One region of the Pseudoflavonifractor sp. An176 genome, then DNA from elsewhere that is predicted to be linked to it. Evidence: predicted binding sites of a transcription regulator. Region 1 holds the regulator's gene; the other holds the start of a gene.
What was found. Region 1 encodes Rex, which represses fermentation and respiration genes when NADH is low (regulators of the CRP and FNR family bind a similar motif). Its sites were predicted from a motif close to ATTGTTAANNNNTTAACAAT; they were not measured.
Positions count from the first base shown of each region.

Region 2: the regulator Rex is predicted to act here: its motif matches at 3,123-3,142, upstream of gap (type I glyceraldehyde-3-phosphate dehydrogenase).

Region 1 covers NZ_NFKO01000002.1:115,083-120,210, forward strand. The annotation lists gene B5F12_RS01985 (peptidoglycan-binding protein) at 1-879, opposite strand, end outside; gene B5F12_RS01990 (carboxypeptidase regulatory-like domain-containing protein) at 890-1,279, opposite strand; gene B5F12_RS01995 (redox-sensing transcriptional repressor Rex) at 1,423-2,055, shown strand; tRNA gene B5F12_RS02000 (tRNA-Arg) at 2,156-2,232, shown strand; gene B5F12_RS02005 (putative ABC transporter permease) at 2,329-3,639, opposite strand; tRNA gene B5F12_RS02010 (tRNA-Gly) at 4,022-4,095, shown strand; gene B5F12_RS02015 (DUF362 domain-containing protein) at 4,306-5,128, opposite strand, start outside.
Region 2 covers NZ_NFKO01000020.1:20,178-25,305, reverse strand. The annotation lists gene obgE (GTPase ObgE) at 1-802, shown strand, start outside; gene B5F12_RS08575 (chloride channel protein) at 840-2,105, opposite strand; gene B5F12_RS08570 (hypothetical protein) at 2,215-2,844, opposite strand; gene gap (type I glyceraldehyde-3-phosphate dehydrogenase) at 3,222-4,232, shown strand; gene B5F12_RS08560 (hypothetical protein) at 4,387-4,863, shown strand; gene B5F12_RS08555 (hypothetical protein) at 4,927-5,128, shown strand, end outside.

The DNA of each region.
Region 1 (5,128 bases):
GGAGACAGCGGGGCCCCGGTCGCCTTGGCGCAGCACCTGGATGCCCGAGGGGCCCTGGACCTGGGTAAAGCTCTGGCCCTCGCTGACCAGCTCGGAGAGCTTGGTGACGGCCACGTAGAGGAACACCAGCTTATACCAGGTACCCCGACCCACGATACCATCCACTGCCAGCCCAAAGACGGACTGGAACACCCGCACTGCTTCCTCCGTGCGTGGCCCAAAGATGCCGTCCACCTGGGCCAGGCGGGGAATGGCAGGGTAATTCTGTCCAATGCGGTTGAGCATGGCCTGGAGCACCACCACGTCCTCCCCGGAGGAGCCCTGGCGCAGGGGATAGCCGGGGTAGGAGTTGGGCACATCCCGGATGGGGGCGTCGTTGACCAGTTCGATGTCGTCCCCGTAGTAGTTGCGCAGAATGGTCATGTAGTCCGCCCCCTCCTGGGCCATGGCCTCACTGCCCCACTGGGACAGGCCGTCACAGGTGGAGGTGGTACCGTTGCAGAACTTGGCCGCCAGGGGCTCCACAAAGCCCACTCGGCGGATGTAGGTGGTGAACATGTCGTCCACCAGGCGGTCGATGTTTTCAAAGGTGCTCCGGCCTTTGATGAATTTCTGATCGTTTTGGGTCTCACTGGTGATGTCAAAGTCATACCCGCGGCTGGGGTAGAACTCGGTGTACACCCGGTTGAGGGCAAAGGAGATCTGGGCCAGAATGTTGGCTTTCAGGGCTTCCTCTGACCAGGTGGGGTATACCTCGCTGGAGGCTACATTTTTGATGTAGTCGGGGAAGGTCACCGTGACGTTCTCCGCCGCCTCCTTGGGCTGGCCCAGGTGGACGGTGATGTACTGGGGAATGTAGGGAATGACGGATACAGACATAGAAGCCTCCTTACAGCGGTTGTGGTGTGACGTTGGTGAACTGAGGCCGAGGGGTAGGCGACTCGGGAATGGCCAGAGGGATGAGGGGCACACTCTGGGTGGTCTCCACCCCGGAGAAGATCTGGAGATTTTCAAACACGGCCACCTGATACCCCGGGTGCTCTACCACCAGAGAGTAGGAGGAGAAGGGCAGGGGGGAGCCGGGGCTCTGGCTGAGGGCGGCGTCGGGAGCGGGCAGGGAGATGGGGCCGGCTACGCCGCTCTCGTCTGTAATGAGCACGGATAGAAGCTGATGCCGACCCTGTCCGTCCGGCTGGGATACCAACACCGTGGCCCCCTGTATGGGGAGCTGAGCCCGGGACGCATAGACGTGGACAATGAGAGAACCGTTTTGTGCCAATGCTAGGACCTCCTTGAGAAATGTTGCAAGAACTTGCACATGGAAATTGACAAACTTATGACAATGAGATAAAATGAATTGCGTATGGTGATCAAAAGAAAGATGAAATGCCGAAAAACTCTGACGGGATGTGAGGGTGTCATATGAAAAAAGATAAGATTTCTTCGGCGGTGATCCGGCGTTTGCCCCGCTATTATCGCCATTTGGATGACTTATATCGTGCCGGTACCATTCGAATCTCTTCCGGAGCCTTGGCCCAGTCCATGGGGCTGACGGCCTCCCAGATTCGCCAGGATCTGTCCTGCTTTGGCGGGTTCGGTCAGCAGGGCTACGGGTACAACGTGGAGCGGCTGCGGGGTGAGGTGGCAGAGATCCTGGGGATGAACCGAGGCCACACCGTGCTCATCTTGGGTGCCGGTAACCTGGGACGCGCCCTCATTGAGAACTTCCCGTTCCGTGCCAATGGCTTCCGGCTGGTGGCCGCCTTTGACGTCAACCCGGACCTGGTGGACACCAAGCTGGGCGGCGTCCCCGTCTACCATGTGGATGGTCTGGACACCTTTGTGCGGGAGCACCGGGTGAGCGTGGCGGTTCTGACGGTGCCTGGGTCTGTGGCCGTGGCCACCGCTCGCCGCCTGAGCAAGCTGGGGGTGGACGGAATCTGGAATTTCACCAATGTGGAGCTGCCGGAGCAGGAAATGCCCGACGTGAAAGTGGAGAACGTGCACTTTGCAGACAGCCTGCTAACGCTGAGTTATATGATTTCTGAGGAGTAAATAGACCTCTCAAAAATTTTTGAAAAAATCGAAAAAAACACTTGCAATTTCATTTCAGCTGTGCTAGTATATACGAGTCGCCAGGAAACGACAGCGACAAGCGGCTGTAGCTCAGCTGGATAGAGTGTTTGGCTACGAACCAAAAGGTCGGGGGTTCGAATCCCTCCAGCCGTACCAAAAGGCAAGTTCCGAAAGGAACTTGCTTTTTTCTTTCTTTCGACGGTATATGAAAACGTCCGATGCAGGAATCAGCATCGGACGTTTTTTTCTCGGTCAGTCCGTGACCTGTTTCATGTTGGGGTAGACCTGATGAATCCGCTCATCGGGGTAGTAGTGGTCCAAAAATTCGGTGAAGCCGTTGGTGGGGGCGTCAGGGGCCGATTGGCGCTGTTGATACCGGCCCAGAGCCAGGGCGGAGATGGCCATATTGAACACCATGAACACAACAATCACCCAGGTGAGCACTTTGCCCGCTTTCATGGGGATGCGCTCAATGAGACGGGACAGGCGGGGATAGAGGACCTTCATCCACACGGCGGCGGCAATGCCCCAGAAGAAGCAGTAGAGCAGATTGATGCGTCCGGCCAGGTTGAAGGGGATGTGGCTGTAATCCCAGAACACGGTGCCGAAGACCAGCTCGGTGAAGACACTACACACATATTCGTACACACCACCCACAATGGTGCCGGCAAGGAAGAGGTAGCCCTCGCTCTTGTCTTTGTACCGATAGAGCAGGGCGGTGAACATCACAGCGCCCAGACCCCACACAATGCTAAAGGGGCCGTAGATGAGACTGCTGCGACTCATCCAGATGCCCATGGTGGCCCGGCAGAACAGCGTCTCGATGATATCGCCCAGCAGGGCGGCAATGAAGAAAATCCAAATCAGCTTGGTGGGAGAACAGCCCTGGGCAAACACGGTGGGCTTGGGCTTTTGGGAGGGGGCGGCCTGCTCCAGATTGGGGAAGGCGTGGAGCATACGGGTCTGGACCCGCCGGGTGATGGCGTGGCCGAAGAGAGCGGTGAGCTCCTGGAAGTCTCGGGACAGCTGTTCCAGACGGCGGATACGCACGCCCATCTGTACCGTGATGCCCAGAGAGAGGGCCAGGTCCAGGGCGACCAGTCCCAATCCCACCAGAACCAGGATGCGGGACAGCAGGGGAGGGAGGTCACCCAACACCAAGGCTAGAAGGGGGTTGAGAAAACTCACACACAGCCATGCGCCCACACCCAGCACCAGCAGCAGGGGCAGAGAGATGTACCCGTGGAAGTGGAATTTGTGGTCGGAGAAGTCCCACCATCTGCGGTGGAGCATGCGCTCCAGAGCGACACCGGTGGTAATGACCAGAATGCCGGACAGAACGCAGGAGCCCAGAATAAAGAACAGGGGACGGTGGGTCAGTTCCGAGAGGAACACCGTGGAGAGTACCGCTCCAATGCCGTAAATGGGGCTGACAGGAAGGTTGAGAAAGCCTGGGTTGACAAAGGAATGTTTTTTGATGGCACAGAATGCCACGCTGATACACCAGCCTAGAATGGAATAGATGAGAAAGAACCAGGCCAGTTGGGAGAGTGAGTATGTCATGAAAAGCTCCTTTCGGGGTTGTTCTGAAAAAGACAAAAACTCACCACAGTATTGCTGATTACTGGGGTGAGTCAAAAAATATGCAGCATTGCGGGCTGATGGGAGATCAGCGCTGGCTGGGCACGGTGCGATCATCACCGAAAATCATATCATCCACATCAGGCTTGCGGGGATATTCTTTCACAAGTTTCACCTCTTTTCTCTTGCGCTGTTGTACATTATAGCAACATGTACCGGAAAAGTAAAGGGTGGAATTGTAAAATACAAATAAAGTTTTGGGCAAGGTGTAGAAAAATAGGGGAAAAACGGGAAGGGGGGAGAGAAAAAATGCTTGCAATTTCTCAGGGGGTGTATTATAATAAGCTTCACCGAGTTAAAATATGCGGGTGTAGTTCAATGGTAGAATGTCAGCTTCCCAAGCTGAACACGGGGGTTCGATTCCCCTCACCCGCTCCAATGAAAAAGACACGCTTTTTAGCGTGTCTTTTTCATTGGGAGCCATAGGCTCATTTCAATGCTCGGCGGAAGTGAATTCCGCCTGCGCCAAGGTTTTCGCCCAGGCGAAAACACTTGTACGGCGCACCAGCGCCGCCCGGCTTTGCGGGACCCTGTACTTATAATTATAAAAATGCCTGGAGAGAAGCCCTCTCCAGGCGTTTTTGGGTCTTACTTTAGAAACACCAGTTCATAGCTGCGAGAGCCGATGCCGATCTTTTCAGCGTGTTCCAGACAGGTCTTGTACTCCGAGTCGGGGGTGCTGTTTTCAAAATGATCGTGGTGGTCACAGAAATCCGGCTTGGCCATGTTGTCGCTGAGCTGGCTGTTGGGCAGGGGATCGCAGGCCAGGCAGGCGTCCACACAGGCCTGGTCCAGGGCCAGGGGATCAAAGGAGGCGAACATGCCGATGTTGGGGAGGATGGGGGCGTCGTTCTCGGCGTGGCAGTCACAGTTGGGGCTGACGTCCACAATGAGAGAGATGTGGAAGTTGGGACGGCCGTCCACCACTGCTTTGGCATACTCCGCCATGCGGCAATTCAGGTCCTTCACAGCGGCCCAACTGGAGAAGTCGATGGCGTCAAAGTTGCAGGCACCGATGCACCGGCCACAGCCCACGCAGTTCTCGGTGACAATGTGCATCTTCCGGGTGGTCTCGTCAAAGGCCAGACCCTGGTTGGCGCACTCCTTCATGCAAGACTTGCAGCCCACGCACTTGTCCTGGTGTACGGAGGGCTGACCGTTGTGGTGCTGCTCCTTCTTACCGGCCCGGGAGCCGCAGCCCATGCCGATGTTCTTGATGGCGCCGCCAAAGCCCGCCATCTCATGGCCCTTGAAGTGGTTCAGAGAGATGAACACGTCAGCGTCCATAATGGCTCGGCCGATCTTGGCGTTTTGGACGTACTCTCCGTTGACGGGGACCTCCACATCGTCGGTGCCCTTCAGACCGTCGCCAATGAGGATGGGACAGCCCACAGTCATGGGGGTGAAGCCG
Region 2 (5,128 bases), on a different contig from region 1:
CGATGTGGGCTTGGTGGGCTTCCCCAACGTGGGCAAGTCCACCCTGCTCTCTGTGGTCACCCGTGCCCAGCCCAAGATCGCCAACTACCACTTTACCACCCTCTTCCCCAACCTGGGCGTGGTGCCCATGGAGGAGGGCCGCTCCTTCGTGCTGGCCGACATCCCCGGCATCATTGAGGGTGCCGCCGAGGGTGCCGGTCTGGGCCATGACTTTTTGCGCCACATTGACCGCTGCCGCCTCCTGATCCACGTGGTGGACGTGTCTGGCAGCGAGGGCCGGGACCCGGTGGAGGACTTCGACACCATCTGCACCGAGCTGGAGCAGTGGTCCCCCGAGCTGGCTTCCCGCAAAATGCTGGTGGCTGCCAACAAGGTGGACGTGATGGAGGACCCCGAGCTGCTGGAGCGGCTGCGGGCCCACGTGGAGGCCAAGGGCTGCCGTCTCTTTGAGATGTCCGCCGCCACCCACCAGGGCACCAAAGAGCTGATGTACGCCGCCGCCGACGAGCTGGCCCACCTCCCCCCCATCCTGGTGTTCGAGCCCACCTTTGTGGAGCGTCCCCCCGAGGTGGACACCTCCGCCCCCCTGGAGATTACCCGGGACGACGATGGCACCTGGCTGGTGGACGGGCCCTGGCTGCGCCAGCTCATGGCCAACGTCAACTTCTCCGACTACGAGAGCCGCAACTGGTTCGACAAGCGGCTGCGGGAAGCGGGCGTCTTCGACCAGATGGAGGCCAAGGGCGTCACCGACGGCGACCTGGTGTGCCTGTACAATCTGGAATTCGAGTATCAGAAGTGAGAAAAACACCCTGGAAGCGCCGCTTCCAGGGTGTTTTTTAGTGCGCATGTTCGTCAATAAACCGGGGTTCCAGCTTGGAATAGACAATTTTCTGGCTGGAGTACAACGAGAACTTGCCGCTGAGCAGGTAGCTGAGGGCACAGGCCAGGGCGAAGAACAGAAGCCCCTCACTGCCGAACAGCTCCACACTCAAAAAGATGCTGGCCAGGGGGCAATTCACCACGCCACAAAAGAGTGCAATCATACACACCGCCGCCCCAAAGCCCGGGTCTACCCCCAGCAGCGGGGCCACGGCACAGCCGAAGGTGGCCCCCACAAAGAAGGTGGGCACGATCTCGCCGCCCCGGTAGCCCGCCCCCAGGGTGAGAGCGGTGAGCAGCAGTTTCAAGGCAAAGGCCCAGGGCACGTGCACGGTGCCCTCATCCACCGCCAGGGCGATGATGTGTCCCCCTGCCCCGTTGTAGTCGCCGCTGCCCTCCAGGAGGCTGATGGCCACCACCAGCACGCCGCCCACCACGGCCCTCAGATAGGGATTGCGGAAGGTGTGGGCGTACCAGTGCCCGGTCTGGTGCACCACCACGCAGAAGGCGATGGCCAGCAGGGCGCATCCCACGCCCAGCACCCCGATTTGGACCAGGGACGCCGCCTCCAGGGTGGGAATGGCGGACAGGGTGTAGTGCTCCCCTTCCACCCCCAGCAGGACGGTGACCCCCGTGGACACCAGGGCGGTGAGCAGACAGGGGAACAAGGCGGAGTAGTGGACGATACCCACGCTCACCACCTCCATGGCAAACACTGTGGCGGTGAGTGGGGTGCCAAACAGGGCGGCAAACAGGCCGCTCATGCCGCACATGACCTCCACATTCATCTGGCGTTCCCCCAGGTGCACCCGCTGGCCCACCTGGCAGGCCAGACTGCCGCCAATTTGCAGGGCTGCCCCCTCCCGGCCCGCGCTGCCGCCGGTGAGGTGGGTGAGCACCGAGCCGATGAAAATGAGTGGGGCCAGGCGCAAGGGTGGCCGCTGGCCGGAGCGCACGCTGGCGATGATCTGGTTGGTGCCGCTGTCGTTTTCCATGCCACAGACCTGGTACAGCCACACAATGGCCAGGCCCGCCAGGGGCATACACAACAGCAGCCAGGGGTGCTGCCCCCGCCATGCGGTCACCAGAGTGATGGCATGAGAAAAGGCGGACCCCGCCGCCCCGCATACCACACCCGTGAGGGCCGCCAACACGGTCCAGTGGACCCAGGCCCCCGCCGTGGGGCTGACCCTGCCCCAGAAATTCCTCACTTTTTCTCTCATATCCTCCCGCCCTTTACGGTTACATTGGTAATTTCGATTATATTCCCCCCTCCCTGCACTGTCAAGGGCGGGGGGAGCAAACCGCTCCCCCCGCCCGGGGTATGTGGGTTCAGCCGCCACGGGTGAAGGTCACTTCACCCAGACTGACGTTGCTGAAATCCATATTTAACTTGTCGCCGTCCAAAGTGTAGGGGGTGGCCCCATCGCTGCCCGGCTCCGTGTCCTTGTCATCGGAGGTGTACATCTGATTCCCCTCCAGCCGGTACTGGCCCTCCGTCTGAATCTGCTGGACTACGGAGGAGCTCAGATTGCCCATGCTCTGTTCCATCAAGTCGGTGAAGCTCTCCCGGTCCATGCCGGACTGGGCCAGGGCCTCGTCCACCGTCATGTCGGTGATGCCCTGCTCCTTGAGCATCTGCTCCATGTATACCATGGTGGCATCCACCGACTTCTGAATCAGCGCATCCATGCTCTCGTCCAGCTTCTCCTGGTCCACCGTCATGATATAGGTGTTGTCGTCCCGGAACTCCATCTCCAGGGGAATGTAGAAGTTCTCTAGCTCCAGCTCGTCGGCGATCTCGGGGGCGGTCACCCGTATTCCCTCCACCACCTGGTCCATCACATCCACCTGGCCGGACCAGGCGCCCACCAGGTCCTCCTTGGGGTCGTTGCCGCCGCAGGCGGCCAGGGTCAGAGTCAGTCCTAAGGCCAGAGGCAATGCCATCCATCTGTGTTTCATGGTTCATAACTCCTTTCCTCGTCTCTCTTGGGCGCATAGCTGCGCTTTTTGGTTCCATCATATCATACGTGTGCATATCTTTCAAGCAGGGCCCAGGATGTTACAAATTTTTTGGATTATTTGACGTGATTTGTCTGGAGAATTTGGCGGTTTTGCCCCGGATTTTCGCGGTTGCTGCCGGTTCAACCGCTCTTTTTTGGCCCGAGTTTCTGCCATATGGAGGATTTTTCCGGCTTTTTGTAGCCAGAGGGTTCCTGTGCTGCCTGGGGCAAAGAAACTTTGAAAAATTTTTCACAACCCCCTTCCATTTGGCTGGAATGTGATGTATAATAGCCTTGCGCAAACGCGATCATCCAATTTTATAAGGAGTGATACCAATGAGCATTAAAGTAGGTATTAACGGTTTTGGCCGTATCGGCCGAATGGTTTTCCGCGCCAGCATCAATCATCCCGAGATCGAGATCGTGGGTATCAACGATCTGTGTCCCGCTGATTACCTGGCCTATATGCTGAAGTACGACACCATGCACGGCCACTTCGAGGGCGAGGTTTCCGCCACCGAGACCGGCATCGTTGTCAACGGCAAGGAGATCCCTGTCTTCGCCGAGCGTAACCCCGCTGACATTCCCTGGGGCAAGCTGGAGGCTGAGTACGTTGTGGAGTCCACCGGCCTGTTCCTGACCAAGGAGAAGGCTCAGGCTCACATCGACGCCGGCGCCAAGAAGGTCATCATGTCCGCTCCTTCCAAGGACGACACCCCCATGTTCGTGTGCGGCGTCAACCTGGACGCTTACACCTCCGACATGACCTTCGTGTCCAACGCTTCCTGCACCACCAACTGCCTGGCCCCCATCGCTAAGGTGCTGAACGACAACTTCGGCATCAAGGACGGCCTGATGACCACCGTGCACTCTGTCACCGCTACCCAGAAGACCGTTGACGGTCCCTCTCTGAAGGATTGGCGCGGCGGCCGTGCTGCTACCGGCAACATCATCCCCTCCTCCACTGGCGCTGCTAAGGCCGTGGGCAAGGTTATCCCCGCTCTGAACGGCAAGCTGACCGGTATGTCCATGCGTGTTCCCACCCTGGACGTGTCCGTGGTCGACCTGACTGTCAACCTGGAGAAGCCCGCCACCTACGCTGAGATCTGCGACGCCATGAAGAAGGCTTCTGAGGGCGAGCTGAAGGGCGTTCTGGGCTACACCGACGAGGACGTGGTGTCCAGCGACTTCCTGGGCGATTCCCGTACCTCCATCTTCGATGCCAAGGCTGGTATCGCTCTGACCGACACCTTCGTGAAGGTCGTGTCCTGGTACGACAACGAGATGGGTTACTCCAACAAGGTTCTGGAGCTCATCAAGCACATGTACTCCGTGGACCACAAGTAAGAAAACCATTTCAAAGGGCTCTGCTTCGGCAGAGCCCTTTTTTGCGCTTTTTTCGCCCCTCTTACCATTTCTTTACCAAACCCTGGTGACAGTTTATACATGGGTTTGGTAGATTGTGTCTACCAATGACGATCAAAGAGGGAGCGAGTGGGATATGAAGGGAACACGTCGGATATTGCTGGCCGCAGCCATTGTGGTGGTGTTGCTGGCGGGCATCGCCGCGGCCTATCGGCTGGGGACCATGCAGTCTTCCGGTATGGCCCTGGACCCCAACGCCCAGGCCTGGGAGCCCTCGGCTCTAGTGGACAACTCCCAGGGCTCCGGCACCAAAATCCCCGGTTTCGGCACCGTGGTGTTCCCCGCCGGAGAGAAAAATGTGCAGATCACCCTGTACAACCCGGAGGAGAACGACTGCATCTTTGTCTATACCCTGTCACTGGCCGGAGAGGATACCCCTCTGTATGTCTCTGAGGGCATCGAACCGGGAAAGGCGGTTCAGGAGATCACCCTGGACCGGGCCCTGGAGGAGGGGGAGTACACCCTGGAAGTGCACGTCCAGCCCTACGACCGGGAGACCGGAGCGGCCAAAAATGACGCTGTGGTGTCTGCCGACCTCATTGTCGCCTCGTAGACAACCGCCGCCAGTTTTTTGCTGCGGTTGACATATACATCACACTTCTAGGAGGAACTCACCATGAAAAAGGCCCTTGCTACCCTGATGGCCGCCACCATGTGCTTCTCTCTGGCCGTTCTGCCCGGCTTTGCCGCCAGCTTTGACCAGAACAGCACCGAGGCCATCGGCACCACCTTCAGCTTCGACTACAAGAACGACCCCACCTACACCGTCACCATTCCTGACGCTGTGACCATGGACAAGGACGGCAGCGATGTGAACA